One region of the Pseudomonas koreensis genome, then DNA from elsewhere that is predicted to be linked to it. Evidence: predicted binding sites of a transcription regulator. Region 1 holds the regulator's gene; each other region holds the start of a gene.

What was found. The regulator FliA, encoded in region 1, starts transcription of late flagellar genes. The targets are predictions, from matches to a motif close to CTAAAGTTTNNNNNNNNNNNGCCGNTAA.
Region 2: motA (flagellar motor stator protein MotA) is a predicted target of FliA. The motif match lies at 2,269-2,296, and genes of this name have one in related genera.
Region 3: J2Y90_RS26455 (flagellar protein MotY) is a predicted target of FliA. The motif match lies at 2,746-2,773, and genes of this name have one in related genera.
Region 4: J2Y90_RS20075 (methyl-accepting chemotaxis protein) is a predicted target of FliA. The motif match lies at 3,979-4,006, and genes of this name have one in related genera.

The regions. Positions count from the first base shown of each region.
Region 1 is NZ_JALJWP010000001.1:3,045,506-3,053,207, reverse strand. It holds gene J2Y90_RS13705 (protein-glutamate methylesterase/protein-glutamine glutaminase) at 1-349, opposite strand, end outside; gene J2Y90_RS13700 (chemotaxis protein CheA) at 399-2,672, opposite strand; gene J2Y90_RS13695 (protein phosphatase CheZ) at 2,727-3,515, opposite strand; gene J2Y90_RS13690 (chemotaxis response regulator CheY) at 3,534-3,905, opposite strand; gene fliA (RNA polymerase sigma factor FliA) at 4,073-4,813, opposite strand; gene fleN (flagellar synthesis regulator FleN) at 4,810-5,640, opposite strand; gene flhF (flagellar biosynthesis protein FlhF) at 5,757-7,097, opposite strand; gene flhA (flagellar biosynthesis protein FlhA) at 7,109-7,702, opposite strand, start outside.
Region 2 is NZ_JALJWP010000001.1:1,874,306-1,882,007, forward strand. It holds gene rhdA (thiosulfate sulfurtransferase) at 1-617, opposite strand, end outside; gene J2Y90_RS08520 (HDOD domain-containing protein) at 660-2,198, opposite strand; gene motA (flagellar motor stator protein MotA) at 2,365-3,216, shown strand; gene motB (flagellar motor protein MotB) at 3,220-4,266, shown strand; gene J2Y90_RS08535 (toll/interleukin-1 receptor domain-containing protein) at 4,522-5,007, opposite strand; gene J2Y90_RS08540 (caspase family protein) at 5,007-5,966, opposite strand; gene rsgA (small ribosomal subunit biogenesis GTPase RsgA) at 6,280-7,311, opposite strand; gene orn (oligoribonuclease) at 7,419-7,702, shown strand, end outside.
Region 3 is NZ_JALJWP010000001.1:5,966,758-5,974,459, reverse strand. It holds gene J2Y90_RS26470 (peroxiredoxin) at 282-884, shown strand; gene rnt (ribonuclease T) at 959-1,636, opposite strand; gene pyrC (dihydroorotase) at 1,633-2,679, opposite strand; gene J2Y90_RS26455 (flagellar protein MotY) at 2,840-3,754, shown strand; gene J2Y90_RS26450 (argininosuccinate synthase) at 3,884-5,101, shown strand; gene J2Y90_RS26445 (hypothetical protein) at 5,223-5,936, opposite strand; gene J2Y90_RS26440 (response regulator transcription factor) at 6,396-7,022, shown strand; gene J2Y90_RS26435 (PA3496 family putative envelope integrity protein) at 7,111-7,290, opposite strand; gene nth (endonuclease III) at 7,398-7,702, opposite strand, start outside.
Region 4 is NZ_JALJWP010000001.1:4,561,624-4,569,325, forward strand. It holds gene J2Y90_RS20065 (2-hydroxyacid dehydrogenase) at 1-900, shown strand, start outside; gene J2Y90_RS20070 (pyridoxal phosphate-dependent aminotransferase) at 1,013-2,200, opposite strand; gene J2Y90_RS20075 (methyl-accepting chemotaxis protein) at 2,242-3,867, opposite strand; gene J2Y90_RS20080 (glycerate kinase) at 4,172-5,311, opposite strand; gene J2Y90_RS20085 (sugar diacid recognition domain-containing protein) at 5,529-6,647, opposite strand; gene J2Y90_RS20090 (MFS transporter) at 6,819-7,702, shown strand, end outside.

The DNA.
Region 1 (7,702 bases):
TCTCGGGGTTGCGCGAGATGTCTTCGAAATTCTTCGGCAGGAAATCCACCGCGCCGGCGTCCAGCGCATCCAGGGTCACCCGGGCGCCTTCGTGCGTCAGCGAGGAGAACATCAACACCGGGGTCGGGCAGCGCTGCATGATGTGCCGCACTGCCGTGATGCCGTCCATCATCGGCATCTCGTAGTCCATGGTGATCACGTCAGGCTTGAGCGCCATGGCCTGATCGATCGCCTCTTTACCGTTGGTGGCCGTGCCGACCACCTGGATGCTCGGATCCGCCGAAAGAATTTCCGAGACGCGGCGGCGGAAAAAACCCGAATCGTCCACCACCAGGACTTTGACTGCCATAAACACTCCATTAGGTGCAGCGGCGCGTCATCGCGCCGTCGCCCCGGATTCAAATACGCTTTGTGGCGTAACGCTTGAGCATGCTTGGAACATCGAGAATCAGCGCAATGCGGCCGTCACCGGTGATGGTGGCGCCGGACATGCCCGGAGTGCCCTGGAGCATTTTGCCCAATGGCTTGATGACCACTTCTTCCTGGCCGACCAATTGATCGACGACGAAGCCGATCCGCTGGGTGCCCACCGAAAGAATCACCACATGGCCTTCGCGCTGCTCTTCGTGAGCGGCGGAGCTGACCAGCCAGCGCTTGAGGTAGAACAATGGCAGCGCCTTGTCGCGCACGATCACCACTTCCTGACCGTCGACGACATTGGTGGTCGACAGGTCGAGGTGGAAGATTTCGTTGACGTTGACCAGCGGGAACGCGAACGCCTGATTGCCGAGCATCACCATCAGGGTCGGCATGATCGCGAGGGTCAGCGGCACTTTGATGACGATCTTCGAACCCTGGCCCTTGGTCGAGTAGATGTTGATCGAACCGTTGAGCTGGGAAATCTTGGTCTTCACCACGTCCATGCCGACACCACGGCCGGACACGTCGGAGATCTCGGTCTTGGTCGAGAAACCCGGGGCGAAGATCAGGTTGTAGCACTCGGTATCGCTCAGGCGATCGGCCGCGTCCTTGTCCATCACACCGCGTTTTACCGCGATCGAACGCAGGACGTTCGGGTCCATGCCTTTGCCGTCGTCGGAGATCGACAGCAGGATGTGATCGCCTTCCTGCTCGGCCGCCAGCACTACGCGACCGCCACGGGCCTTGCCCGATGCTTCGCGTTCTTCCGGCGACTCGATGCCGTGGTCGACGGCGTTGCGCACCAAGTGGACCAGCGGGTCGGCCAGGGCCTCGACAAGGTTTTTGTCGAGGTCGGTTTCTTCACCCACCAGTTCCAGGTTGATCTCTTTCTTCAGCTGCCGCGCAAGGTCGCGAACCAGACGCGGGAAGCGCCCGAAGACCTTCTTGATCGGCTGCATCCGCGTCTTCATCACGGCGGTCTGCAGGTCAGCGGTGACCACGTCGAGGTTCGACACGGCCTTGGACATGGCTTCGTCGCCGCTGTTGAGACCCAGGCGCACCAGACGGTTACGCACCAGTACCAGCTCGCCAACCATGTTCATGATTTCGTCGAGACGCGCGGTATCGACGCGCACGGTGGTTTCCGCTTCGCTGGCCGGTTTTTCCGGCGGCGGTGTCGCAGGAGCACGGGCCGGAGCCGGTGCAGCAGCGGCGGCCGGTTTCGGCGCCTCGGCTTTCGGTTCAGGCTTGGCCGCAGGTTTCGGCGCAGCAGCGGCGGCCGGAGTTTTCGCTGCTGGCGTGGCGACGCTCGACGCGGAGCCGGCAGTCGCAGCGCTGGCGTCAAACTTGCCTTTGCCGTGCAATTGGTCGAGCAGCGATTCGAATTCGTGATCACTGATCAGGTCGCTGCCGGCCGCAGCGGCAGCCGGTGCAGCAGGTGCTGCCGGCGCCGAAGCGATCGCCGATTCCAGCGCGTCAACGGCGAAGTTGCCCTTGCCGTGCAACTGATCGAGCAAGGCTTCGAATTCGTCGTCGGTGATGTCCGAGCTGTCCCCCGCAGCAGGCGCGGCCGGAGCCGCTGCTGCTGGCGCCGGAGCGACCGCATCGACAGCAAACTGGCCTTTGCCATGCAGTTGATCGAGCAGCGACTCAAACTCGGCGTCGGTGATTTCATCGCTGGCGGCCGTGTCGGCAACCGGCGCGGGCGCCACAACAGCAGTCGGGGCCTCGGCTTGTGCCTTGACGGCATTCAGCGAGTCCAGCAGTTGTTCGAATTCGTTATCGGTGATGTCTTCCGATGCGCTTTCGGCGACCGGCTCTTCCACCACTTCTACCGGTGCAGCAACCGCTTCATCAGCCGATTGCGGCTCGGCCAGACGCGCCAGCGCGGCCAGCAGTTCCGGCGTGGCGGCGGTGATCGGTGCACGCTCGCGGACTTCGCTGAACATGCTGTTCACCGCGTCCAGTGCTTCCAGCACCACGTCCATCAGTTCTGCATCAACGCGACGCTCACCCTTACGGAGGATGTCGAACACGTTTTCGGCGATGTGACAGCACTCCACCAGCTCATTGAGCTGAAGGAAGCCGGCGCCCCCTTTTACAGTGTGGAAACCGCGAAAAATTGCATTGAGCAGATCTGCATCATCCGGGCGGCTTTCCAGCTCGACCAGTTGTTCGGACAGTTGCTCAAGAATCTCGCCGGCCTCAACCAGGAAATCCTGAAGGATCTCTTCATCGGCGCCGAAGCTCATTAATGGGGTGCTCCTACAGGTCTAAAAACCCAAAAAACCTGAAATTCCGAAATACTAGAATCCAAGGCTGGATAACAAATCGTCCACATCGTCCTGACCGGACACAACGTCTTCTCGTTTATCGGCATGAATCTGCGGACCTTCACCCTGCGAGAGATGTTTTTGTGGATCTTTTTCGGCAAGCATTGCGGCGCGGTCATGTTCGATGCCCGCAAAGCGGTCGACCTGACTGGCCATGAGCACGAGTTTGAGCAGATTGCTTTCGACTTCGGTGACCAGTTGGGTCACACGCTTGATCACCTGACCGGTGAGGTCCTGGTAATCCTGAGCCAGCAGGATGTCGTTGAGATTGCTCGACACCGCACGGTTGTCCGTGCTGCTGCGTGACAGAAAACCGTCGACCCGGCGCGCCAGTTCGCGGAACTCTTCAGCCCCGACCTCGCGACGCATGAAGCGGCCCCAATCGGCGCTCAACGTCTGCGCTTCATCAGCCAGACTGTTGACCACCGGCGTGGCGCTTTCCACCAGATCCATGGTGCGGTTGGCCGCGGCTTCCGTCAGCTTGACCACATAGCCCAGACGTTCGGTGGCGTCGGTGATTTGCGACACTTCCTCGGCCTGCGGCATGTGCGGATCGATCTGGAAATTGACGATCGCACTGTGCAGTTCACGTGTGAGCTTGCCCACTTCCTGATACAGGCCGCGGTCACGGGTCTGATTGAGCTCATGGATCAGTTGCACCGCGTCGCCGAACCTGCCTTTTTCAAGACTTTCGACCAGTTCGACCGCGTGTTTTTTCAGGGTCGATTCGAAATCGCCCTGGGATGATTCGTTATGCTCCATAGCTCCCCCGCGCATTCATCAGCCGATGCGTTCGAAAATCTTCTCGATTTTGTCTTTCAACGCTTGAGCCGTGAAAGGTTTGACCACGTAACCGTTCACACCGGCCTGAGCGGCCTCGATGATCTGCTCGCGCTTGGCTTCGGCAGTCACCATCAACACCGGGAGGTGCTTGAGTTTTTCATCGGCACGCACGTGGCGCAGCAGGTCGATACCGGTCATGCCCGGCATGTTCCAGTCCGTTACCAGAAAGTCGATGCTGCCGCTGTTGAGCACCGGAATGGCAGTGGTGCCATCGTCGGCCTCGACGGTGTTGGTGAACCCAAGATCGCGCAGCAGGTTCTTGATGATCCGCCGCATCGTTGAGAAGTCATCAACGATGAGGATTTTCATGTCTTTGTTCAATTCGACCTCCAAGCAGTCTTAAACGCGCCCAGCACCTGGACGCGCCACTTCAATCAATCGGCGCAGCACTTAAAGTTTGTCTGGAGCACAACGGATCGAGACCGGCGCCGTTGATCACCGCACCAGCCTCGTTTCGCAGTGTCCCCACACTGCCTTCAGCGCGCTCGCCACTCCCCCAAACGCCCCCGCAGACGGGCCGCGCACTGGCTGTGTAACTGGCTGACCCGCGATTCACTGACGCCAAGGACTTCACCGATTTCCTTGAGGTTCAGCTCTTCGTCGTAGTACAGCGCCAACACCAGTCGCTCACGCTCCGGCAAATTGGCAATCGCGTCCGCCAGCGCCGCCTGGAAGCGTTCATCTTCCAGATCGCGTGACGGCTCCATATGCGCACTGGCGCCATCCTCGTGCAGCCCTTCGTGTTCGCCGTCCTGCAACAGGTCGTCGAAACTGAACAGGCGACTGCCCAAGGTGTCATTCAGAATCCCGTAGTAATCGTCGAGACTCAATTGGAGTTCGGCCGCAACCTCGTGATCTTTAGCGTCACGGCCGGTTTTAGCTTCAATCGAGCGAATCGCGTCGCTGACCATCCTGGTATTACGGTGAACCGAGCGTGGCGCCCAGTCCCCTTTGCGCACTTCGTCGAGCATCGCGCCGCGGATTCGAATGCCCGCGTACGTTTCGAAACTGGCGCCTTTGCTGGCGTCGTATTTGGTCGAGACTTCGAGCAAACCGATCATCCCGGCCTGGATCAGGTCTTCGACCTGCACGCTGGCCGGCAGGCGTGCCAGCAAGTGATAGGCAATGCGCTTGACCAGTGGCGCGTAGCGCTCGATCAATTCGTATTGCGCGTCACGCGCCGACTTTTTGTAAAGATTCATGCCACTGGCGGTCATATCACAGGCCCTGCGGTTTGCTGCACGAGACGCTCGACGAAAAATTCCAGATGACCGCGCGGGTTGGCGGGCAGCGGCCAGGTGTCGACCTTCTGGGCGATGGCCTTGAAGGCCAGCGCGCACTTGGAACGGGGAAAGGCTTCGTAGACGGCGCGCTGCTTCTGCACCGCTTTGCGCACACTTTCGTCGTAAGGCACGGCGCCGACATATTGTAGGGCGACGTCGAGAAAACGATCCGTGACCTTGGTCAACTTGGCGAACAGGTTGCGCCCTTCCTGCGGGCTCTGCGCCATGTTGGCCAGCACGCGGAAGCGGTTCATGCCGTAGTCGCGATTGAGCAACTTGATCAGCGCGTAGGCGTCGGTGATCGAAGTCGGCTCATCGCACACCACCAGCAACACCTCTTGCGCAGCGCGAACGAAACTGACTACCGAGTCACCGATACCCGCAGCGGTGTCGATCACCAGCACGTCGAGATTGTCGCCGATGTCGCTGAACGCCTGGATCAGACCGGCGTGTTGCGCCGGGCTCAGGTGCACCATGCTCTGCGTGCCGGAGGCCGCCGGCACGATGCGAATCCCGCCCGGCCCCTGCAACAGCACGTCGCGCAATTCGCAACGGCCTTCGATCACGTCGGCCAGTGTGCGTTTGGGTGTCAGCCCCAGCAGAACGTCGACATTTGCCAGGCCCAGGTCGGCGTCCAGCAGCATGACCCGACGGCCAAGCTCTGCCAGCGCCAGCGACAAGTTCACTGACACGTTAGTCTTGCCGACGCCACCTTTGCCGCCGGTCACCGCGATCACCTGTACGGGATGCATGCTGCCCATGTTATTTCTTTACCTTGTCTTGCATAGACGGAGGCCACATTACTGGCTGCGCGTTCCCGATCGGAACAATGCGTGGCAGACCATCGATGTAGGTACAAAAACTGTTCATGATTACCTCAGCCAACCTGCTTGGTCGGGCTGTGATAGATATCAGCGAACATGTCAGCCATGGCTTCTTCGCTGGGTTCTTCCTGCATTTGCACGCTGACGGCGCGGCTGACCAGTTGATGACGGCGCGGCAGATGCAGATCATCCGGAATCCGTGGGCCATCGGTCAGGTACGCGACCGGCAATTCATGACTGATCGCCAGGCTCAACACTTCGCCGAGACTGGCCGTTTCATCCAGTTTAGTCAGGATGCAGCCGGCCAGCCCGCAACGCTTGTAACTGTGATAAGCGGCGGTTAGAACCTGTTTCTGGCTGGTGGTTGCCAGGACCAGATAATTTTTCGAGCGAATGCCACGCCCGGCCAGGCTCTCGAGCTGCATGCGCAACGCCGGATCACTGGCTTGCAGCCCGGCAGTATCGATCAAAACCACGCGTTTGCGTAGCAGTGGATCCAATGCCTGCACCAGCGACTGGCCCGGATCGACGTGGGTCACCGGCACATTGAGAATGCGGCCGAGGGTTTTCAATTGTTCCTGCGCGCCGATGCGAAAGCTGTCCATGCTCACCAGCGCAACGTTCTGCGCGCCGTACTTGAGCACATAACGCGCGGCCAGCTTGGCCAGCGTGGTGGTCTTGCCCATGCCGGCGGGGCCGACCATCGCAATCACACCGCCCTCTTCCAGCGGCTCGACTTCCGGTACGGCAATCATCCGCGCCAGGTGCGCCAGCAGCATGCGCCAGGCCTGACGCGGCTCTTCGATATCGGTAATCATCGCCAACAGATCGCGCGACAGCGGGCCGGACAGGCCGATGCGCTGCAGACGACGATACAGATTGGCCTGGGCCGGACGGCTGCCTTGCAGCTGATTCCAGGCCAGGGTGCCGAGCTGCACTTCCATCAGCTCGCGCAGGCTGTTCAACTCAAAACGCATCGACTCCAGCGCTCGCGGATCGACACCCGCCGAAGCTTGCGCAGGGGCTGCGGCCGGACGGGCCGGGGCAGCGTAGGTTGGCTCGCTCAGCGGCTCGGCAGCGGTCAGCGGCAGGCCTGCGGTCAATGGCAGCCCGGCGAACAACTGCTGATTGGTGTTGCCATCGGCTTCGCCACGCAGGCTCAGCTCGGCCTGGGCGGTGACGATGCGCGACTGGGTCTTGCGCAGCTCGTCTTCGAGTTCCATGTTCGGGACCCGTGGTGCCAGCGCCGACAATTTGTAATCCAGTGCCGCCGTCAACTCGACGCCGCCGGCGATGCGGCGGTTGCCGATGATGGCGGCATCAGCGCCCAGCTCATCGCGAACCAGCTTCATGGCCTGACGCATATCGGCGGCGAAAAAACGCTTAACTTGCATAAACCACTACCTCAGCCGTTGGGCCCTACTGTCGCAACGATGGTCACTTGCTTGTTGTCCGGTACTTCCTGGTAGGCCAGCACATGCAGCCCAGGGACTGCGAGGCGGCCAAAGCGCGAGAGCATCGCGCGAATCGGGCCTGCCACCAGCAGGATCACCGGTTGGCCTTGCATTTCCTGCCGCTGGGCCGCTTCGATCAACGAACGCTGCAGCTTCTCGGCCATGCTTGGCTCCAGCAGAACGCCCTCTTCCGAGCCTTGTCCTGCCTTCTGCAGACTATTGAGCAATATCTGTTCCAACCTTGGTTCCAATGTGATCACAGGCAGCTCGGACTCAGTGCCTACAATGCTTTGGACGATGGCGCGGGATACCCCGACCCGCACAGCAGCGACCAGAGCGGCGGTATCTTGACTCTTGGCGGCGTTGTTCGCGATCGCCTCGGCGATGCTGCGAATGTCGCGCACCGGCACGTGTTCGGCGAGCAGCGCTTGCAGGACCTTGAGCAACTGCGACAGCGAAACCACCCCCGGCACCAGCTCTTCAGCCAGTTTCGGCGAGCTCTTGGCCAGCAATTGCATGAGTTGCTGCACTTCCTCGTGGCCGAT
Region 2 (7,702 bases), 1.2 Mb from region 1:
CGCAACTGGCGTGCCTGATCCATGCCGGCGGTCCATTCGAAATTGACCGCGCCAGGAATATGGCCGCCCTTGGCTGCGAGAACTTTCTCGCCGGAATATTCCAGCGGCCCGCGCGCATCCCAGATCGCCAGATCGGCCGCGCCGAGACGGCTTTGCAGGTATTCGCGGGTGGCGGTCGGTTCGTCGTGCAGGGTCAGCGAGACCGGTCCACCGACCGGGGCCGGCACCTGAATCGACATGGGCATGCCGTCCGCCAGCCAGGCCGGCAGGCCACCGTCTATATAGTGGTACTTGTCGTGGCCAATGACATCGAGCAGCCAGATGAAGCGCCCGGCCCAGCCGCCGCCTTCATCGTCATACACGACGTAGACCGCATCTTTGCGATGACCGAGCTCACCAAACAACGCTTCCAGATCGGCCTTCGCCGGCATCAGCCCGGGCGCTGGTGGCTGGCCGAGCTGAGTGCGCTTCGGGTCGACAAAACGTGCGCCGGGCAAGTGACCTTCGGCATACCGGGCAGGGCTGGTCAGGTCCACCAGAATCAGTTCCGGGGACTCCAGACGCGGCAGCAGGTCGCTCGGCTCGATGACGAGCGGCAAGCCAGAGAAGTCAGACATGTGAGGTCTCCAGAGCACAAAGGGGAGGATTGTAGCGCAGGCTCATTGGCCACGGCTGCTAAAGCTGTGCAGGGCTTTTTCGATGCACTGCGCGGTCTTGCCGAAGGCTTGCACGGTGATGTCGGCAAACGGCCCGCCGCCCTGATCGGCGACGACGATCATGATCACCCGGCCGTTGTTGACCAGTGACCGCAGGAACAGATGCTCGCCGCGAAACAGTGTGCGCAGGCTCGCGGGTAACAAGGCAGAGAACTGCGCGTTGTTCTCTGGCGTGATGCGCACCTGCGCCTGCTGCGCGAGCAGGCGTTGCAGTACCTTGCTTTGGCTGACGACAAAACTCAGAGCCGCCGCGTCCTTGGGCAGGCCGGCGGTTTGATGTACGCGCAGAGTCGAGTGCGTGCGGTCAGCCATCAGAATCATCACCCGGCGCATGCCGCTGGCCACCAGTGCCTCGCGGGCAGCGACGGTCAGGCTCATCGCATTGGTGAAGCGACTGGGCTCGGCGAGCAGTTCGGCGCATTGCCGACGCCACTGGCTCAAATCTTCGACATTCGGTGCCGCTGCCGGCAGCATTCCGGCAGGCAAACGACGGCTGCCCCACGGCCAGATCAGCGAAACCGCCGGATGCCACAAATCAGGCATTGCATGCTGGCGCGCGCTGTTCGCGGCTTGCTGGTGCAACTGTTGCTGCACTTCGTCCATGGAAATCTGCAAATACAGGCTGGTCAGGTATTGCCAGCGCTTGCTGTGCGGACTGTCCCAGGCCTGTTGCGCCGACAGCGCCAGGCCGTTGGCCAGCAGCACGGTATTGGCCGGCTGATTGAGCCAGCGCCGCAGCGTCGGGTCATCGTCGAGGCGATTCTGCTGGCGCAGCGGGTGTTCGCTGTCACGGGCGATGCGCAATACCTTGACCAGTTCGCGTTGTTCGCTGAGCAGCAATTTGTAGCCTTGCTCGACCCAGATCGGCAAATGCCAGGCATGCACCAGTGCTTCGGCAATTCTCAACAGGCGCACGCCGAACAACTGCTTTTCGACCAAACGCGCCGACTCGCCCTTGTGGATCACCCGCAGTTCCCATTCTTCGAGCAACTGTGGACAGGTCAGTGCCAACGGCCACAGCGGCGACAAGAACAGAAGGCTGCCCCAATGAATGTCCTGCCACAATCGCGCCAGGCGACTGGCAAAAAAGCCGTTGGCCTGTTGTGTCGCGTGTTGGCTGATCAGTTGCAATTGGCGCAAGGCCTTGGGGATCTGCCTGTGCGGTTCTGCAGGCAGGCGCGCGAGCAATTCTTCGGTACGCGCAAGGCCGAGGCGATTGATCGCTACCTCAAGATTTTCCGCCGGCGCAGCCATGGTGCCGTGGGTGTGACGATTCGCCTCACGAATGATGCTCAAGGCCAGCGCCGGGCTGTCCTGCATCAGGTCGGCGATGTCGCGCAGCGAGCTGCGATTGTCGCGGATCGCCCGGCAGACCTTGTCGTGAGCCTCTTGCGGCACGGGCAGGAGGACGCTGTCGAGAAGCTTGACCCAGCCGTCGAGGGTGGTCGGTTGTGCGTGTGGGACGTTCGTTTCATTAGCCATGTCTGGACGAGATCTTCACTGACTGTAGACGCGCCCGGCATGGGCTAAATTGGCTTTTCGCCTGAACTGGCTATAGTCTGGCGCAGTTTTGCCGATAAGTAGAAGAAGAGATTTTTTAACTTCCGAATATGACCTTGAACCCGACTTAAACAAGTACCTTCTACCTATGGCTAAAATTATCGGCATCATCGTCGTATTCGCGAGCGTGCTCGGCGGATACGTGCTTTCCCACGGCAAGATTGCCGCCCTGATCCAGCCCTTCGAGGTGATGATCATCGGCGGTGCGGCCCTCGGTGCATTCCTCCAGGCCAACCCCGGTTACATGACGATGCACGTGCTCAAGAAATCCCTGAGCATGTTCGGTTCGCGCTTCACCCACACCTTCTACCTGGAAGTGCTCGGGCTGATCTACGAGATCCTCAACAAGAGCCGCCGCGAAGGCATGATGGCCATTGAAGGCGACATCGAAGATGCCGCCGCGAGCCCGATCTTCGCCAAGTACCCGGCGGTGCTCAAGGATGAACGCATGACCGCGTTTGTCTGCGATTACCTGCGCATCATGTCCTCCGGCAACATGGCTCCGCACGAACTGGAAGGCCTGTTCGACATGGAGCTGTACAGCCTCAAGGAAGACCTCGAGCACCCATCGCACGCGGTCAACGGCATCGCCGACGGCATGCCCGGTTTCGGTATCGTCGCGGCGGTACTCGGTATCGTGGTGACCATGGCCTCGCTGGGCGAGGGCGACCAGGCGTCGATCGGTCTGCACGTGGGTGCGGCACTGGTCGGTACTTTCTTCGGTATTCTCGCGGCATACGGTTTCTTCGGCCCGTTGGCGCACTCCCTGGCGCACGATGCCAAGGAAGAGCTGAACGTCTACGAAGCCATCAAGGCCTCGCTGGTGGCTTCCGCGTCCGGCATGCCGCCGTCGCTGGCGGTCGAGTTCGGCCGCAAGGTTCTGTACCCGGCGCACCGTCCAAGCTTCGCCGAGCTGGAACAAGCGGTTCGCGGTCGTTAAGTCATGGAAAATAATCAGCCGATCATCGTCAAGCGCGTCAAGCGCATTGCCGCCGGGCACCACGGCGGGGCGTGGAAAATCGCCTTCGCCGACTTTGCCACGGCGATGATGGCGTTCTTCCTGGTGCTGTGGCTGCTGTCCACCGCCACGCCAGAACAGAAGATCGCCATCGCCGGTTATTTCAAGGACCCGGTCGGCTTTTCCGAAAGCGGCACGCCGTACATCATCGATCTCGGTGGCACGCCGACCTTGGCGCCGGAAAACACCCTCAACCCGGAAGTGAAATCGCAGCCGCAACCGGACAAGGTCACGGTCGACACTGAACAGGTGGAAGGCATGGCCGAGCAGGTGGAGAAGGAGCGTCTCGAACTGCTGCTGCAAGAACTGCAGAACAAGGTCGACGAAAACCCGCAGCTGCAGAAATTCAAGGATCAGATCCTCTTCGAAATCACTCCGAACGGCTTGCGCATCCAGATCATGGACGCCGAAAACCGGCCGATGTTCGACTCCGGTTCCGCGCGCCTGAAACCGTACTTCGAAGACATCCTGCTGGCCATGGCCGACACCATCAAAGCGGTGCCGAACAAGATCAGCATCAGCGGCCACACCGACGCCAAGCCATACATCGGCACTGGCGATTACGGCAACTGGGAGCTCTCGGCCAACCGCGCAAACGCGGCACGTCGCGCGCTGGTCGCTGGCAGTTATCCGGATGCACAGGTGGCGCGGGTGGTCGGTTATGCCTCCTCGGCGTTGTTCGACCGGGAAAACCCGTTCAACCCGGTGAACCGCAGGATCGACATTGTCGTGCTGACCAAAAAAGCCCAGGCGGCGATTGAAGGTGCGCAGGGTCCTGAGGCGGCGAAGCCGGCGGATCAGGGTCAGAACGGTGCTGCTCCGGCAGCCCCGGTTGATCCGAATGCGTTGCCGGCGGACAGGCAGCCGGTGCCGGCGCATGAGTTGCGCGAACGCTTGAATCTGTTCGATGACGCCGCGCCGAAGCCGGCTGAGCCGGGTGGGGCCGCGCCAGCGCCTGCGCCGAAGCAGTAAGTGACAAAAAAGCCGACAGTGATGTTGGCTTTTTTGTCAGGATTTTTTTTCGGCTTGAGAGTTGTGTTGCCAGACAGACCTCTGCCCCTCACCCCAGCCCTCTCCCGAGGGAGAGGGAGCCGATTTTCCGGGGGGCCAAAACCTGAGTTCGACTGAGTAATTTCAAGTCGGCGTTATTCTTGAACGCGACACGGTCAGTCCCCTCTCCCTCTGGGAGAGGGCTAGGGTGAGGGGCCTTTCGAAAGTGACGACGTTCTAGAACCCGCGACGAATCCGGTTCTTCAGCTGTTCATGAAACATCTCTGCATCGCGCTTGTAAGCCCCTTTCACCGAGTCGCTGAACGAGTCCAGTGTGATCGAGCGCTGGTTCGACACCTCATCCCGATACGCATCGATGAAAAAATCCAGATCACTGGCCGTGCTCAGCTTCGGCCACTTGTCCAGGTAGATCGGCAGTTCGGCCGGCCCGGTTTTGAACGTACAGATCCGCCGGTTACTGATCGTCGCCTCGCCAATTTCAAATGGTACCCACCACGACAGCGCGGTCTTCTCCGACACCACCGCCAGCAAGTGCGTGCACTCGGTGATGTTGCGGGTGATCACTCCGGTAATGTCATCGGTGGTTTGCGATTCCGGGTCGAGGACATCAAGGTAAGTCCTGATCTTCGCCTGGGTCAGACGGGTATTGATGGCGATCGCATGCGCGCGATCCAGGTGGCGGTAGCTGATAAAGACTGGCATCAGAAATGTCCTTTGAGGGCGAGTTCGCGGTAATAGGCGCCGAGTGCCGTCAGGCGGCAGCCGGTCGAATGAATGGCGGCGTAATACATGTGCTCGGCGTCGACCGGCTCGATCAGGCTGTGGCGGTTGCACTTCTGCAACTGGGCGAAAACCTCGCCATGTTCTGGCACGAACGCTTTTTCAGTGGGCTCATAACTGGGGTCGAGGGGGAACACCGATTCGGCTTCGGCGAACCAGTCCGGCAATTTGCGCAGGATTTGCTTGGGGATCAGCGGCGAGACTTCCCGCAGGGAAATGAACTGCGACACATTGGTCTTGAACACCGGGCGCTGTTCCCAGGCACCGAGAGCGTTATCGACGAAGGAATACAGACTGCCGGGAGTGATCCTGCCGAGGATGTTCGCTGCGCCGCCATGCAGCGCTTGCAGGAGCAGGCCGGTGAACACACCGTGCTGCACGCCCTCCATCGCCGGCTCGGCTTTTTTGCAGGCGGTCAGGATCGTCATGCCTTGGCTGACCATGCTGCTTTCGCTGCGCAAGGCGCGGACTTCGCCGGCTGAACCGCTCTGGCAGCAGTCGAGGATGATCACCTTGTTTTTGATCCGCGTGGCTTTGTCCGCCCAGTTGAGGATGTCGCTGATGCGGATGCCGTCCTTAGCGTTGCGGTAATCCTGCGCGATCAACATGCCTTCGTCAGTGTCGGCATCGAAACCGCCATGGCCGGCGAAGTACAGCAAAGCCACGTTGCAATCCCCGGAAAACAGTTCGCGTATCTGGTCTTCGAGCTTTTCCCGGCTGAGATAATCCTCGGCGGACGTCAACACGACATTCTTGAAGTTGGGGTCGCCATTGGCGTTGGTTTTCAGTACCGAGGCCATGGCCATGGCGTCGTTGCAACAGCCGCTCAGCCCGGAAATATGCGCATAGTCATTGATGCCGATAAACAGTGCCTTGCGCATGGTTACACCACCGTGAGCAGGCTGTTCGCGCTGACGATTCTGTGCGGATTACACACATGGGCGATACGCGACGATTGGCTGATGAATGAATGACAGCTTTGCATTGGATTCCTCTGAGATCGCGGTATGCGAAGGAGGAAACGAATGTAGGCCGCTGGCAAAGACCTACAAGGTCTGCGCGACAAAACAGAAAGGTCCTGCGAGCAGTCGCGCAAAAGCCTACAGAAGAAGCTGATGTTTAAAAGGCAGAGGCGTGAGTCAGATGCAGTCCGACAACCGGCAACCCATGGCGAAGGGCTGCCGGCGCGACTGTTTAATAGCCGTTTTCAGGCAGGCTGGCGATGATCGAGCGGTAGCTGTTCATCCGCTGCTGCTGGATGCGGCCGTCTTCAAGGGCCTTGAGCAACGCGCAACCCGGTTCACGGTCATGCTTGCAGTCGCGGAAACGGCAAGTGCCGAGCAGGTCGTCGAACTCGATGAAACCGGCTTCGACGTCGGCGCGGCTGACGTGGCCGAGACCGAATTCGCGGATGCCCGGGGAGTCGATCAGTTCGCCGCCGCCGGGGAAGTGGAACAGGCGCGCGGTGGTGGTGGTGTGCGTGCCCTGGCCGGACAGCTCGGATAACGGCCCGACACGGGTTTCGACCTCCGGCAGCAGGCTGTTGACCAGCGACGATTTGCCGACGCCGGACTGGCCGACGAATACGCTGATGCGCCCGTCGAGCTGCTGCTGCAACTGTTCCATGCCGTTGCCGTGGTGGGCGGACACTTCCAGCACCGGATAACCCAGCGTGCGGTACACCGCCAGCAACGCGTTCAGCGCCGGGGCGTTCTGCTCGTCGATCAAGTCGAATTTGTTCAACAGCAGAAGCGGGCGGATACCAGCGTGTTCGGCGGCGACCAGATAACGGTCGATCAGGTTGGCGTGGGGCTCGGGCAGCGGCGCGAAAACGATGACGATCATGTCGACGTTGGCAGCAACCGGCTTGAGCTGGCCACGGCTGTCGGGGCGGCACAGTTCGGTGCTGCGCGGCAGTTGCGCGACGATCACGCCGATGCCCTGGTTGCCGGCGCGCCAGACGACTTTGTCGCCGGTGACCAGCGCCGGCAGGTTGGCGCGCAAGTGGCAGCGGAACACTTGTCCTGCGAGTTCGCCGTCGACAGCCTCGACTTCGACCTGCACACCGAAGTGGGCGATCACCAGGCCGTGTTGTTCAGGACCAAGGTCGCCGCCCTCGAGGGCTTCGACCGCCGAGGACTCGCGTTTGGCGGCGCGTGCGGCGCGCTCGCCCTGGATCTTTTCGATGCGCCAGTTTTGACGACGATTGAGTTGGCGTTTGGCCATGGGTGTTCCGTCTGAAGAATGCAGCGATTAGGTAAAACGGCCGCGAGTTTAGCACGCCCGGGCACCGGCCTAGGCTAAACTGCGCAGCATTGCCTAGGAGCCCGAATATGCAAAACCCGCAGAACCTGATCTGGATCGACCTGGAAATGACCGGTCTGGACCCGGACAACGACGTCATCATCGAAATGGCCACCATCGTCACCGACAGTGAGCTCAACACCTTGGCCGAAGGCCCGGTGATCGCCATCCACCACAGCGACGCAGTGCTTGCGCGCATGGACGAGTGGAACACCCGCACCCACGGCAACTCGGGCCTGACCCAGCGCGTGCGCGACAGCCGCATCAGCATGGCTGAGGCCGAGGCCGAAACCATCGCTTTCCTGGAACAATG
Region 3 (7,702 bases), 2.9 Mb from region 1:
TGCGATGGATCTTAATGTTAACGAGAATGATTGTCAAAGTGCTTTCGGAACGCTTCCCAGCCAATTTGCCTGCGCCTGACGAACGGTATTTTCTGCTGTTCGCTTGAGCCAATGAATACGCGGTGGATAAACCGATCAGGGAAAATCCGTTACGGACAGGCCAAACACGCAGTGTATGATGGTCGTCCCTTGCGAAGAGGGTTCGTGTCACAGGGCTGTCGCCTGAGGGTGACAGGCTGGCCCGGACCCTGAACTTCAAGTTTTTACACCAGGAGATATCAATGAGCGTACTCGTAGGCAAACAAGCCCCAGACTTCACCGTCCCGGCCGTACTCGGCAATGGCGAGATCGTTGACAGCTTCACCCTGTCCTCGGCCATCAAAGGCAAATACGGCCTGGTGTTCTTCTACCCGCTGGACTTCACCTTCGTCTGCCCGTCCGAGCTGATCGCTCTGGACAACCGCATGGCTGACTTCAAGGCACGCAACGTTGAAGTGATCGCCGTGTCGATCGACTCGCACTTCACCCACAACGCCTGGCGCAACACTCCAGTGAACAATGGCGGCATCGGCCAGGTGAAATACACCATGGCTGCCGACATGAAGCACGACATCGCCAAGGCTTACGACGTTGAATCCGAAGGCGGCGTGGCTTTCCGTGGCGCGTTCCTGATCGACGACAAAGGCGTGGTTCGTTCGCAGATCATCAACGACCTGCCGCTGGGCCGTAACATGGAAGAGCTGATTCGTCTGGTCGACGCACTGCAATTCCACGAAGAGCACGGCGAAGTCTGCCCGGCCAACTGGAAGAAAGGCGACAAAGGCATGAACGCTTCGCCAGAAGGCGTTGCGGCTTACCTGACCGAGAACGCTGCTGCCCTTTAAGGCGCAACGTCGAGGTACAAAAAAACCGGCCCATGCGGCCGGTTTTTTCATGCGCGGGGTTTGTTCGCCGAGGATCAGTCGTCGAAGTCTTCCCAGCCGCCCATCTGCTTCCAGCGATTGACGATGCCGCAGAACAGCTCAGCGGTCTTTTCGGTGTCGTAACGCGCCGAGTGCGCTTCACGACCGTCGAAATCGATGCCAGCGGCCTGACAGGCTTTCGCCAGTACAGTCTGACCGTACGCCAGACCCGCCAGGGTCGCGGTGTCGAAGCTGGAGAACGGGTGGAACGGGTTGCGCTTCATGTCCAGGCGCGCAACTGCTGCGTTGAGAAAGCCCAGGTCGAAGCTGCTGTTGTGCCCGACCAGAATCGCCCGCTTGCAGCCGTTGGCTTTCAGCGCCTTGCGGATGCCACGGAAAATATCGGTCAGCGCGGTTTCTTCACTGACGGCCATGCGCAGCGGATGATCAAGCTTGATCCCGGTGAACTCCAGCGCTGCCGCTTCGACGTTGGCACCTTCGAACGGCTCGACACGGAAGAAGTAGGTGTGATCCGGGTAGACGAAACCCTTTTCATCCATGGCGATGGTGGTCGCGGCAATCTCCAGCAGGGCATCAGTGGCTGCGTTGAAGCCACCGGTTTCTACGTCGACAACAACCGGCAGATAGCCGCGAAAACGTGCTGCCATCGGATGACGGGAACCGCCGCCGCCACCTTGACCGTCCAGCTCATCGTCGAAATTGTCTTCACTCACGCGTGTTCCTCCAGCAGGCGCCAGCGCAGTTTTTCACCGGCGCGCAGCGGGATAACGGTCAGCTCGCCGAATGGCAGGCTGGTCGGGGCGGTCCATTCTTCGCGAACCAGGGTGATGCGATCGGTGTTGGCCGGCAAGCCGTAGAAGCGCGGGCCGTTGAGGCTGGCGAAGGCTTCGAGCTTGTCCAGCGCGTTACGCTGTTCGAACGCTTCGGCGTACATCTCGATGGCGGCGTAGGCGGTGTAGCAACCGGCGCAACCGCAGGCGGCTTCCTTGGCGTGCTGGGCGTGGGGCGCCGAGTCGGTGCCGAGGAAGAACTTGGCGCTGCCGCTGGTGGCGGCATCGAGCAAGGCTTCCTGATGGGTGTTGCGCTTGAGGATCGGCAGGCAATAGAAGTGCGGCCGAATTCCGCCCACCAGCATGTGATTGCGGTTGTACAGCAGGTGATGCGCGGTGATGGTCGCGCCGACGTTGGCCGAAGCCTCGTTGACGAACTGCACGGCGTCGCCGGTGGTGATGTGTTCGAACACGACTTTCAATGTCGGGAAGCGCTCGACCACGCGGCGCATGTGCTCATCGATGAAGATCTTTTCGCGATCGAACACATCGACGTCACCACGGGTGACTTCACCGTGGATCAACAGCGGCATGCCGACCTCGGCCATGGCTTCCAGCGCCGGGAAGATCTTGTCGATGCTGGTCACGCCGGAATCGGAGTTGGTGGTCGCGCCGGCCGGGTACAGCTTGGCGGCGTAGACGAAACCGCTGGCCTTGGCCTGACGAATTTCTTCCGGTTGGGTGCGGTCGGTGAGGTACAGCACCATCAACGGCTCGAACTGACTGCCGGCCGGGCGGGCAGCGAGAATGCGCTGCCGATAGCCGTCGGCTTCGGCGGCGTTGCGCACCGGCGGTACCAGGTTCGGCATGATGATCGCGCGCCCGAAGGTGCGGGCCACATCGGCAACGGTATTGGTCAACACGGCACCATCGCGAAGATGAATGTGCCAGTCGTCGGGACGCAGCAGGGTCAGGCGGTCGGACATGAGGGGATTCCAGGCGGGTCAAACTGAGGCGAATGCTACCGGAAAAGACTCTTGCAGGCACCCGCTATCAAGTTTTGCCACAAGCGTCCGATATCCCGAAGGTATGCCGTAAACATTGTGTGAATCGGTGTTTGTGTTTCACAAGCCAATGGAGCCTCCCGTGCGCCAGCGTTATTTAGCCCTGCTCAGTGTGTTTGCCAGCCTTCCTGCGATGGCGCTGACTTACCAGACCCGTCTGGAGAACATTGAGTGGACGGTCGCCGGCGACAAGTTCGAATGCCGCCTGACGCAACCGATCACCGATTTCGGCTCGGGCGAGTTCGTGCGCAAGGCCGGTGAGCAGGCGATCTTCCGTCTGAATGCCTACAACGCCATGCTCGGCGGCGGTTCGGCGACCTTGCTCGCGGCCGCTGCGCCGTGGCAGCCAGGGCGTGGCGACATCAATCTGGGCTCGGTGCGTCTGGGCAGTGGCAATGTGTTGTTCAACAGTTCGCAATCGCAGGCCGGCGGTCTCATCAGCGGTCTGCTGGATGGCCGCAGTCCGGTTGTGCGCCGTGCGTCTGGCGACGGCCGGGTTTCCGAAGTTCGCCTATTGCCGGTCAAATTCAGCAAGGCGTTCAACGACTACCAGACTTGCGTGGCGAAGCTGCTGCCGCAGAATTTCGACCAGATCAAGCAGTCGCAGGTAGGCTTCCCGGGGGAGGGCGTTGATCTGGACCCGGCCGCCAAGGCCAAACTGCAGGTGATGCTCGACTACATGAAGGCCGATCCGACGGTGAACCACATCGAGCTTGATGGGTATTCCGACAACAGTGGCAATCGCCTGACCAACCGCGAGCTGTCGCGTCGCCGGGCGCTGGCGGTGGTCGATTTCTTCAAGGCCAACGGCATCCAGGAATCGCAGATCACCGTGCGCTTCCACGGCGAGCAATATCCGATCGTGCCCAATACCAGCAAGGCCAATCGTGCGAAGAATCGTCGGGTCAACGTGAAATTGTCGCGTGTGGCACCGACCACAGCCCCTGCGCCAGCACCGCAAGCGAGTACGCCAGCCACCGCCGCAACGACTTCCTGACTCGCCGGTCATCGTCGCGCTCTCGACAGATTCTGTCGCTTTGTCGTCTTAAGCTGTCGCGCCTCTGTAAATTATCGCGTTTGAGCGGTAGACTCCCCGGCTTTCCGTAGAACCCCGTGGAGTGATGGCATGGCGGACGTAAACAAGGTCGTTCTGGCGTATTCCGGCGGCCTGGACACTTCGGTGATCCTCAAGTGGCTGCAGGATACTTATAACTGTGAAGTGGTGACCTTCACCGCCGATCTCGGTCAAGGCGAAGAGGTCGAGCCGGCCCGCGCCAAGGCTCAGGCCATGGGCGTCAAAGAAATCTACATCGATGACCTGCGCGAAGAATTCGTGCGCGATTTCGTGTTCCCGATGTTCCGCGCCAACACCGTTTACGAAGGCGAGTACCTGCTGGGTACTTCCATCGCCCGTCCGCTGATCGCCAAGCGTCTGATCGAAATCGCCAACGAAACCGGCGCCGACGCCATTTCCCACGGTGCCACCGGCAAGGGCAACGACCAGGTACGTTTCGAGCTGGGCGCCTACGCGCTCAAGCCTGGCGTGAAAGTGATCGCGCCATGGCGCGAGTGGGACCTGTTGTCCCGCGAGAAGCTGATGGACTACGCCGAGAAGCACGCGATCCCGATCGAACGCCACGGCAAGAAAAAATCCCCGTACTCGATGGACGCCAACCTGCTGCACATCTCCTATGAAGGCGGCGTGCTGGAAGACACCTGGACCGAGCACGAAGAAGACATGTGGCGCTGGACCGTCTCCCCGGAGAAGGCTCCCGACACCCCGCAATATCTTGAGCTGACATACCGCAACGGCGACATCGTCGCGCTGGACGGCGTCGAAATGACTCCGGCCACGGTACTGGCGACGCTGAACAGGATCGGCGGCGAGCACGGCATCGGTCGTCTCGACATCGTCGAAAACCGTTACGTCGGCATGAAGTCCCGTGGCTGCTACGAAACCCCGGGCGGCACCATCATGCTGCGCGCTCACCGCGCCATCGAATCGATCACTTTGGACCGCGAAGTCGCTCACCTCAAAGACGAGCTGATGCCGAAGTACGCGAGTCTGATTTACACCGGTTACTGGTGGAGCCCTGAGCGTCTGATGCTGCAACAGATGATCGACGCCTCGCAGGTCAACGTGAACGGTGTGGTGCGTCTGAAGCTGTATAAAGGCAACGTGATCGTGACCGGCCGCAAGTCCGACGATTCGCTGTTCGACGCCAACATCGCGACCTTCGAAGAGGATGGCGGTGCTTACAACCAGGCCGACGCGGCGGGCTTCATCAAGCTCAACGCGCTGCGCATGCGTATTGCTGCCAACAAGGGCCGCAAGTTGTTCTGAGTGGTTGCGCCCAGCGCGCAATAAAAAAGGCGGCCTGTTCATGGCCGCCTTTTTTTATTTTTTTTGTCTGGTTCATCAGGCTGGTCTCTCGTCTGCCCGCGTGCGGCACAGGACTTGTCTGTCAGCTTGCTCTTCCCAATAGTGTCACTGTTTGTGAGCACAGGTTGTAAACGATACACAGCGTCGCGCCTGAGCCTTTCTTCGCTTGCCTGATCTGTTGCAGTGCGGTGTGCGCCAGCGAATCCGAGACATGATTGGACAGAAAGACCAACACGCGCGCGTTCTTTTTGTCGGCTCTGCGCAGAGCATCGAGAATGGCATCGAATTCCCTCGTCGCATCAATATCCCTCGCGTCAATTATGTTCAGTTCGCTGATCAAGGGTGACAACTTGATAGTCTGAACAAGCGGGCCGGGCTGGCTGCTCATATCGGCTGGTGGATCGGGTGCGTTGTGAATGCTGCATGGGCGTTGAAATCTGCCTCTGCCAGATTTGCCTGACACGACGCAACTGGTTATTTCAAAGGTGCTGGATTCACCTGTCTCGCGCAGCGGTAGGTTTCGTTTGTTGTCGCGCTCCTGATCTTCTGCTGCCTTTAAAAAGCTTTTGTCTTTTCCGAAGTCAGAGGGCGAGTAGAGTGAGCGGTGATTGAAGTTGAGGGTCATGAAGAAAAGAAATAACAAGTAAAAGGGGAAGCTGATCAGAAACCAGACGTAAATTTCCCGATCCTTATTGTCTAGAAACGGCAGTGATACGGCAGCCGATGTTTCAGAAAGAATCGCGAATATAGCGATGACTGTCATTGGGTTGGTAATCTTTTTTTTTATCTTCAGCATAGTTTAGAGTTCTGGGTAGTTGTCTGGAAGGTTGTATTTCTATTTATAGCAAAAGTGCGACTTTAAGTATGCGGCTGTTGTTTCAAGTTTTAAAAATGTGTTGAAACGCATGTCGCTCTACACCGATTCTGGCTTATTGCATCATGTTTCCATTAACCGAATCCGCGACATAGCCACATCTTCATTGCTCAACGCGTGCTGGCTGCTATAGACCAGGACCAAAGGATCTGTAATTCCTTGGCGTAGGGCGGGTCACGGAACGACTGAAAATCCCGACAATGAGGGGAAAGCTGAAGTCGGGCAAACAGGGGTTAGCGCTGTATTTGTGGGAATTATCCTCAATGCCTGTAGGGAATGTCTCTTGATGCAAGTGTGTGTAAAACTCGCTGTGCCTTGGGACAAGTGACTGGGATATCGTGCGTGTTCTAAAAATTCGAACAGCGAAAACTGGACTTGCCCATGAATAAAGTGCTGATCGTGGATGACCACCCCGTCATTCGACTTGCGGTACGAATGCTGATGGAACGGCATGGCTACGAAGTCATTGCAGAGACGGACAATGGTGTGGATGCATTGCAGATTGCTCGCGAACAATTGCCGGATCTTGTCATTCTGGATATTGGTATACCGAAACTTGATGGGCTGGAAGTCATTGCACGCCTGACCTCTACCGCCATGCCAGTTAAAGTTCTTGTATTGACTTCCCAAGCTCCCGGGCATTTTTCAATGCGTTGCATGCAGTCGGGCGCAGCGGGTTATGTATGCAAGCAACAGGATTTGACCGAACTGCTGAGTGCAATCAAGGCAGTGTTGTCCGGATACAGCTATTTCCCCAATCAGGCGTTGCACACCGTGCGCACCAGTCTGGGCAATGCGAGTGAGGCGGACATGGTCGATCGCCTGTCCGGGCGGGAAATGATGGTGTTGCAGCAACTGGCGCGCGGCAAGACCAACAAGGAAATTGCTGACGGAATGTTTTTGAGCAACAAGACCGTAAGCACTTACAAGACACGCTTGTTGCTCAAGCTCAATGCGCGGTCGCTGGTTGATCTGATCGAACTGGCGCAGCGCAATGGTCTTGTGTGAACGATTCGACAGCTGACAAGGTCATGGGCCGATCAAGTTCAGTTGCCGCAGAAAATGAAAAGCCTCCGGTTCGGGAGGCCTTCAGCTATCACAGATCAAAATCGTAATCGGCCAATTGCCGTTGCAGTCGGCGCTCCTCAAGCAGGTTGTCGATTGTGCGACGCTTGCTGAGGTTGGTCTTGGCCACTTCCACCACCGGTTCTGCGTCATCGGGGTCGGCGGCAATAAGATCTTCTTCTACATCCAGTTGCTCTGTGTCGGTACTCATGAAGTCAACTCCCGGCTAAGACTGCCTTTGGCGCTTCTTATATCGACATTACCGCGGCGGGTAAAAAAGATTTTTTCAATCGATGGATGCAAAAAACCGATGACGGCTCAATCGTCGGAAGTTTTATGTTTGTATTCGCACAGGTCTTCGATGCGGCAGCTACCGCAGCGCGGTTTGCGCGCCAGGCACACATAACGGCCGTGCAAAATCAGCCAGTGATGTGAATCGAGCAGGAATTCTTTCGGCACAAACTTCATCAGTTTCATTTCAACTTCCACCACATTTTTCCCCGGCGCGATGCCGGTGCGGTTGCTGACGCGGAAAATGTGCGTGTCGACTGCCATGGTCAACTGGCGAAACGCTGTATTGAGGACCACGTTGGCTGTCTTGCGTCCGACGCCGGGCAAGGCTT
Region 4 (7,702 bases), 1.5 Mb from region 1:
TTCGACGTAACGCTGATCGAGAGCCTCGACGCCGATGGCCTCATGCAGCTGCGTGACGCCCTGCCCCGTGCCCACGGTTTGCTCGGCGCCAGCCTGAAACTCGATGCCGCCCTGCTCGATCTGGCGCCGCAATTGGAGGCCATCGCCAGCGTTTCGGTGGGCGTCGACAACTACGACATCGATTACCTGAGCCGGCGCAAGATCCTGTTGACCAACACGCCGGATGTGCTCACCGAGACCACCGCCGACACCGGTTTCGCCCTGATCCTCGCCGCTGCCCGGCGGGTGGTCGAACTGGCGAACATGGTCCGTGGCGGGCAGTGGAGCCGCAACATCGGCCCGGCGCATTTCGGCACCGATGTACATGGCAAGACGCTGGGCATCATCGGTATGGGCCGCATCGGCGAGGCATTGGCCCAGCGCGGGCATTTCGGTTTCGGCATGCCGGTGATCTATCACAGCCAGTCGCGCAAGCCGGCGGTGGAGGCGCGTTTTGATGCGCAGTATCGAAGCCTCGAAGAGTTGCTCAAGCAGGCCGATTTCATTTGCCTGACCTTGCCGCTGACGGCGCAGACCGAACGCTTGATCGGCGCCGAGCAGTTTGCGTTGATGCGCCCGGAGAGCATCTTCATCAATATCTCACGGGGCAAAGTGGTTGATGAGGCGGCAATGATCGAAGCGTTGCGCAACAAGCGCATTCGCGCGGCAGGGCTGGATGTGTTCGAGCGCGAGCCGTTGAATCATGACTCGGCGTTGTTGCAGCTGAGCAATGTGGTGGCGACGCCGCACATGGGCTCGGCGACGCATGAAACCCGTGAGGCCATGGCGCGGTGTGCGGTGGAGAATCTGTTGGCGGCGCTGGGTGGGCAGCGGCCGGCGAATCTGGTGAATCCGAATTAATCGTTGGCGGTAATACCGCTTTCGCGAGCAGGCTCGCTCCCACATTTGAAATGCATTTCTCTGTGGGAGCGAGCCCGCTCGCGAAGAGGCCTTTACAGACTACGCAAATCCATCAGGCACTGCGCGCCTGCAGAAGCTGCACCGCACACAACGCAATCCGCGCGCAGGCATCCGCCAGTTTGACCCGATCCACCACCAGCCCAATTCGAATGTGCCCCGCCGCGCTCGGCCCGAACGCTTCACCGGCCAACACTGACACTCCGTAACCTTCCAGCAATCGCTCGGCAAACGCCTGAGCGCCGAGCCCAGTCTGGCGCACGTCGACCATCACGAACATGCCGCCATCCGGGCGAATCGGCTGCAAACCGGGGCAACCCTGCAACCGCTCGCACACCAGATCGCGCCGCAACCGGTATTCCTCGCGCATTTGCGTAACTTCCGGCAGATCGCTTTGCAGCGCCACTTGCGCGGCTTTCTGCACGAAATCCGGCAGACCGAAAAGCATGCTCAGTGACAGGTTCACCAGATGTTCGGCCAAGGGTTTCGGGCCGATCATCCAGCCGATGCGCCAACCGGTCATCGCATGGGATTTCGACAGACTGTTGATCGTCGCGGTGCGCTCGGCCATGCCCGGCAGGCTCGCCGGGCTGATGTGCTCGCCTTCATATAACAGCTCGCTGTACACCTCATCGCTGATCAGCCACAAATCGTGATGAATGCACAGCGCTGCGAGCTGCTGCCAGATCAGCAAGTGCAAACTGGCGCCGCTGGGATTGTTCGGGCTGTTGAGCAGCATCGCGCGGGTTTTTGGGGTGATGCGCGCGGCGACATCGGCCGGATCGACACGGAAACCGTTTTCCGGGCGAACCGGCACCGCGATCACCGTGGCTCCGCAGGCGCCGAACACGCCTTCGTAGGTGACGTACATCGGCTCAGCGACGATCACTTCATCACCCGGATCGAGCAGACATTGCGCCACCGAATACACCGCGCATTGCGCGCCGGGCAGGACAATCACTTGGTCAGGATCAACCCGCTGACCACTGCGCTGGCGATGACGCTCGGCAATCAGCTTGCGCAATTCGAACCGACCACGCACATCGGCATAATGCGTATCACCGGCCAGCAGGCTGTCGATAGCGCCATGGACGATCGGCAACGGCGTATCGAAATCCGGATCGCCGACGCTCAACAGCAAAACATCGACGCCCTCGTCGCGCAGTTCCAGCGCTCGGTCGTGAATCTGCCAGGCAGCGGCACCCTCCCCGGCGATTCGTTGGGTCAAGGCTGAATAGCGCATCTACGTCTCCTGTTAGCGCGGTTTCCAGCCTTCACCGTATCTCAAATCACGAAACGCGCCACCATGGCGTTCAAATCCACTGCGAGACGCGACAGTTCATGGGTCGCGGCGCTGGTCTGGTTGGCCCCGGCGGCCGATTGTGTGGCCAGATCACGGATGTTCACCAGGTTACGATCGACTTCGCGCGAGACTTGGGCCTGCTCTTCCGAGGCGCTGGCAATCACCAGATTGCGTTCGTTGATCTGATGGATCGACTGGGTGATCTGCTCCAGCGCCACACCGGCCGCGCGGGCCATTTCCAGGGTGGACTGGGTACGCTGATTGCTTTGCTGCATCGACGAGACCGCTTCACCCGTGCCGTTCTGGATGCCGGCGACCATTTTTTCGATTTCCTGAGTCGACTGCGCGGTGCGATGGGCCAACGCGCGTACCTCGTCAGCGACCACAGCAAAACCACGGCCAGCCTCGCCGGCACGCGCGGCTTCGATGGCAGCGTTGAGCGCCAAGAGGTTGGTCTGCTCGGCGATGGCACGAATCACGTCCAGCACCTTGCCGATGTCACGGCCCTGCGCGGCGAGGCCTTCGATCATCTGTGCGGTGTTCAGCACGTCGTGGGTCATGGTCTGGATCGCGTCGACGGTTTTCACCACTTGATCACGGCCTTCGCGGGCGGCGTGGGTCGACTGGTTGGAGGCCTCGGAAGTCGACACGGCGTTGCGCGCCACTTCTTCCACTGCTGCAGTCATCTCGTTGACGGCGGTGGCGGCCTGTTCGATTTCGTTGTTCTGCTGTTGCAGTCCGCGCGACGCTTCTTCAGTGACGGCGCTGAGTTCTTCGGCAGCGGCGCCCAGTTGCGTGGCAGAACCGGCGATCTGCTCGATGGTTTTACGCAGGTTGGTCTGCATCGCGGCCAAGGCTTCGAGCAAGCGCGCCGGTTCATCCTTGCCGTCGACTTCGATGGCTTTGCTCAGATCGCCACCGGCAATGGTTTGCGCAGCGAAGACCGCACGGTTGAGCGGCGTGACGATGCTGCGGGTCAGCAACCAGGCGAGCAATACGGTGGCCAGCGCTGCGATCACGGCGACGATGATGATCCCGGTGATGGCGCTGTCATAGTTTTCACCAGCCTTGGTGGCCGCCGCTCTGGCCCCGGCCGTATTCATGCCGATCAGCTTGTTGAGCTGCTCGCCCATTTGATCGGTGCCTTCCTTGATGCGCGTGTTGATCAACGCACGCATCGCTTCCAGATCGCCTTTGCGCGATAGCTCAATCATCTGATTCTGCGCTTGCAGGTAATTATCGAGGGTGGTCGAAAATGTCTGGAAGACCGCTTGCTCCTCTGGGCCTGCCGGCAGCGCGGCGTAACTGGTCTGGGCTTTGCGCACCTTGTCGACCAGCACAGCGATGCGGGTTTCTGCCTCTTGCAGGCTGGCCGGTTCGCGATTGACCAGCACACGGAATGAGAGGATGCGCATACGCAGGACGTTTTCCGTGACCACGCTGAGGTGAGTCACGCTAGGCAATTGGTTGGTGTCCATGTCGATCGACGCCTGACGAATGACCGTCATACGGCTGACGGCGAACACGCCGAGGACAATCACCAGCAAGGCGATAAAGGCAAAACCGAGGAAAGCACGGGGCGCGATATTCAGATTACGCAGGGACATGGTCGGACTCTCGAAAGAAAGAAACTACGAGCGTCCATGCCGTGAGTACTGGCCCTTGGCGGGCGGCAGTCCGGCGTCACTGGGTTATGGTTTTGTGCGCGCCTGACCGTTGTATCGGCCAGGCTTGAGGAAGGTTTTGGGTCTGCAGTAAATATTTTTCGGAACGTTACAACAATCAACCCAGCTCCGCTGCCTTTGGTAGGGGCTGTCGAGTGCAACGAGGCTGCGATCTTTTGATCCTGCTTTTAAAAGTCAAAGGATCGCAGCCTCGTTGCACTCGACAGCTCCTACATAGGCAAGCCGATCAGCGTTTGGCGGCCAGTTGCCAGACCCGAGCGATATCGGTGGCGCGTTCACGCAGCAGCCGTGGGGCTTCGGCGCAAGCCTGTTCCAGGGTCATCGGTCCGCTGGTAACGGCGAACGCGGCGTCGATGCCGTGTTGATAGAGTTCCTGATAGCCCTCGCCCAAGGTTCCGGCAATCACAATCACCGGCACGGCATGCTGTTTGGCAATCCGCGCGACACCGAACGGCGTTTTGCCGCGCAAGGTTTGCGCATCGAAACGGCCTTCGCCGGTGATCACCAGATCCGCACCGTTGACCGCCTCAGCAAGCCCGACCAGTTCCGCCACCACCTCGACGCCCGCCTGAAACTGCGCGCCGAGAAAAGCCTTGGCGGCAAACCCCAGGCCACCCGCCGCGCCGCTGCCCGGCTCATCGCGCACGTCCTTGCCCAACGCCCGCGCACAGAGTTCGGCGAAGTGCCCCAGCGCCTGATCGAGTTGCTCAACCTGCGCTGGCGACGCGCCCTTCTGCGGGCCGAAAATCGCTGAGGCGCCATGAGCGCCGCACAGCGGATTGTTGACATCGGCGGCGATGTCGAAACGCACATCGGCCAGACGTGGATCAAGCCCACTCAGATCGAGTCGCGACAGTTGCGCCAAGGCCAGGCCGCCGCGCACCAACGATTGATTTTGCGCATCCAGCAATTTCACCCCCAACGCTTGCATCGCCCCGGCACCGCCGTCGTTGGTCGCGCTGCCGCCGATCGCCAGAATCACCCGTTGCGCGCCGGCATCCAGCGCTGCACGAATCAACTCACCGGTGCCAAACGTGCTACTGATGCAGGCATCGCGCTGACCCGGCGGCACCAGTTGCAGACCGCTAGCCTCGGCCATTTCGATGATCGCGGTGTGGTTGTGCGGCAGCCAGCCCCACGCCGCATCCACCGGCGCGCCTAACGGACCGCGCACGCGGGTGCGGCGCAACTCGCCTTCACAGGCCGCGAGAATCGATTCGACCGTGCCTTCGCCGCCATCGGCCATCGGGCACTTGATCAGCGTCGCCTGCGGCCAGACCTGGGCCAGTCCGAGGGCGATGGCTTCGGCAACGCCCTGGGCACTCAGGCTGTCCTTGAACGAATCGGGGGCGATGACGATCTTCATGGGAATTCTCCGGTTGCATTGGCGTTCATGCTGCCAGTCGCCATGGGCGTTGACGCCGGTCGGGTGCACAAGTGGCGTCGGCGTTTATTGTTCATTTCCACAAAAGGCTCTGCGGTGAATGTACCGCCGCCATCGCGAGCAGGCTCACTCCTACAGGGGAATGCATTCCAAATGTAGGAGTGAGCCTGCTCGCGATGGCGTCTTTGAAGACGCCCAATTAATCCGGATCCGTCTGCGGCAACAGCTGCACCCCCAGATACAACGCCAGCATCCCGTCCAGCTTCAACGGATCAACCCCGCTCAACTCGGCAATCCGCTCCATCCGATAACGCAGGCTGTTGCGATGAATGCCCAACGCCTCGGCGCAGGCCTGACTCTGACCGTCGTGCTCGCACCAACTGCGCAGGGTCGCCAGCAACTGGCCGTTGCTGTCCTTGGCGATGACCTCGCGCAGTGGCTTGAGCAGTTCGTCCAGCGCATCGTCGTTGCGATGGCGCCACAACATGACCGGCAAGCGATAGCGATTGAGCGTCAGCAGCCGTGAGTGTGGCAGGACGTCACGACCATAAGCGAGCAAATCGCCGACCCGTCGATAGCAGCGACGCAACCCGGCCAGCCCCTCCGCCTGCCCGCCGATAGCGATGCGCAGAATTTTCCAGCCGAGGCCATCGAGTTTTTCCAGCAGCCGATCATGCTCGACGTTGTGGCTCGCCGGGCGACACCAGAGCAGCGAAGACTTTGCCGAACTCACACACCAACTGTCGGGATAACGCGAGGTCAGCCATGCACTCAAAGCTTCTACGGTTTGCCCCGGTCCGTGCTCAAGCCCCAGTTCAAACAGGCACGGCACCCGCGTCAATTGCGGCTTGAGCCCAAGCTGCTGCGCCTCGTCGACCAGACGCGGGGAGTCCCCCGCCTCGCTCAACAGCAACGCCAGAAGATCATCGCAGCGCTGCCGCCGCCATTGTTGTTCGGCCTGCTGATTGCGCTGGCCGACAAGCATTTCGGCGGTCATGCGCACCAGTTCGGCGTAGGTGCGCAATTGCTCCGGCTCGCCAGTGAGGCCAAGCACGCCAATCAAACGCTGATCGAGCAGCAGCGGCAGATTGATCCCCGGCTGCACGCCTTTTAGGTGTACCGCCGTCTGCGCATCGATTTCAACCACACGTCCGTTGGCCAGCACCAGTTGCGCGCCTTCATGTCGGGTGTTGATGCGCTCCGGTTCGCCGCTGCCGAGGATCAGGCCCTGACTGTCCATGACATTGACGTTGTACGGCAAAATGGCCATGGCCCGGTCGACGATGTCCTGGGCAAGGTCGTGATCGAGTTCGAACATGGTGGCGGCAATCCTTCAGTTCGGGCACGAACGGTTGTTCAGCCGCACAGGGTCTGGCGGCAAACCCTGTGCTCAGGCACAAAGACAATCCGGCCAAAGGTGGCCGAGACTCTCAGGGCGATCAACGTTACCCTTTGCATCGCAAAAAATCATAATAAAGAGAGAGCCGCTATGTCGCAGAGCGCCGCAGCTACCCAGACCATCGATGACGGTAAAAACGCCGTCTACAAACGCATCACCCTGCGTTTGATTCCCTTCATTTTCATCTGCTACCTGTTCAACTACCTCGACCGGGTCAACGTTGGCTTCGCCAAGTTGCAGATGCTCGATGCACTGAAATTCAGCGAAACCGTATACGGCCTCGGCGCCGGGATTTTCTTCATCGGCTACGTGCTGTGCGGCGTGCCGAGCAACCTGGCACTGACCCGCTTCGGCCCCCGGCGCTGGATTGCCTTGATGATGATCACCTGGGGCACGCTGTCGACCTGCCTGCTGTTCGTCACCACCCCGACGGAGTTCTACACCCTGCGCTTTTTCACCGGTGCGGCTGAAGCCGGTTTCTTCCCGGGCGTCGTGCTGTATCTCTCGCAGTGGTTCCCGACCTTCCGTCGTGGTCGGATCATGGCGTTGTTCATGTCGGCAATCCCGGTGTCCGGTTTGCTCGGCAGCCCGTTTTCCGGCTGGATCCTCAACCACTTCGCCGCCGGCCAGGGTGGTCTTGCCGGCTGGCAGTGGATGTTCCTGCTGCAAGGTATTCCGACCGTGATCCTCGGTGCGCTGGCGTATTTCCTGTTGAGCGACAGCTTCGCCAATGCCAAATGGCTGAACGCCCACGAACGTTCGGTGCTCGAAGCCGACCATGCCGAAGACCTCGCCAACAAACCGAAAACCGCGACCGACTCGCTGCTCGCGGTGTTCAAGAACCCGGCGATCTGGGCCTTCGGCCTGATCTATTTCTGCATCCAGAGCGGCGTGTACGCGATCAACTTCTGGCTGCCGTCGATCATCAAGAACCTCGGCTTCAGCGATAACCTGGTGATCGGCTGGCTGAGTGC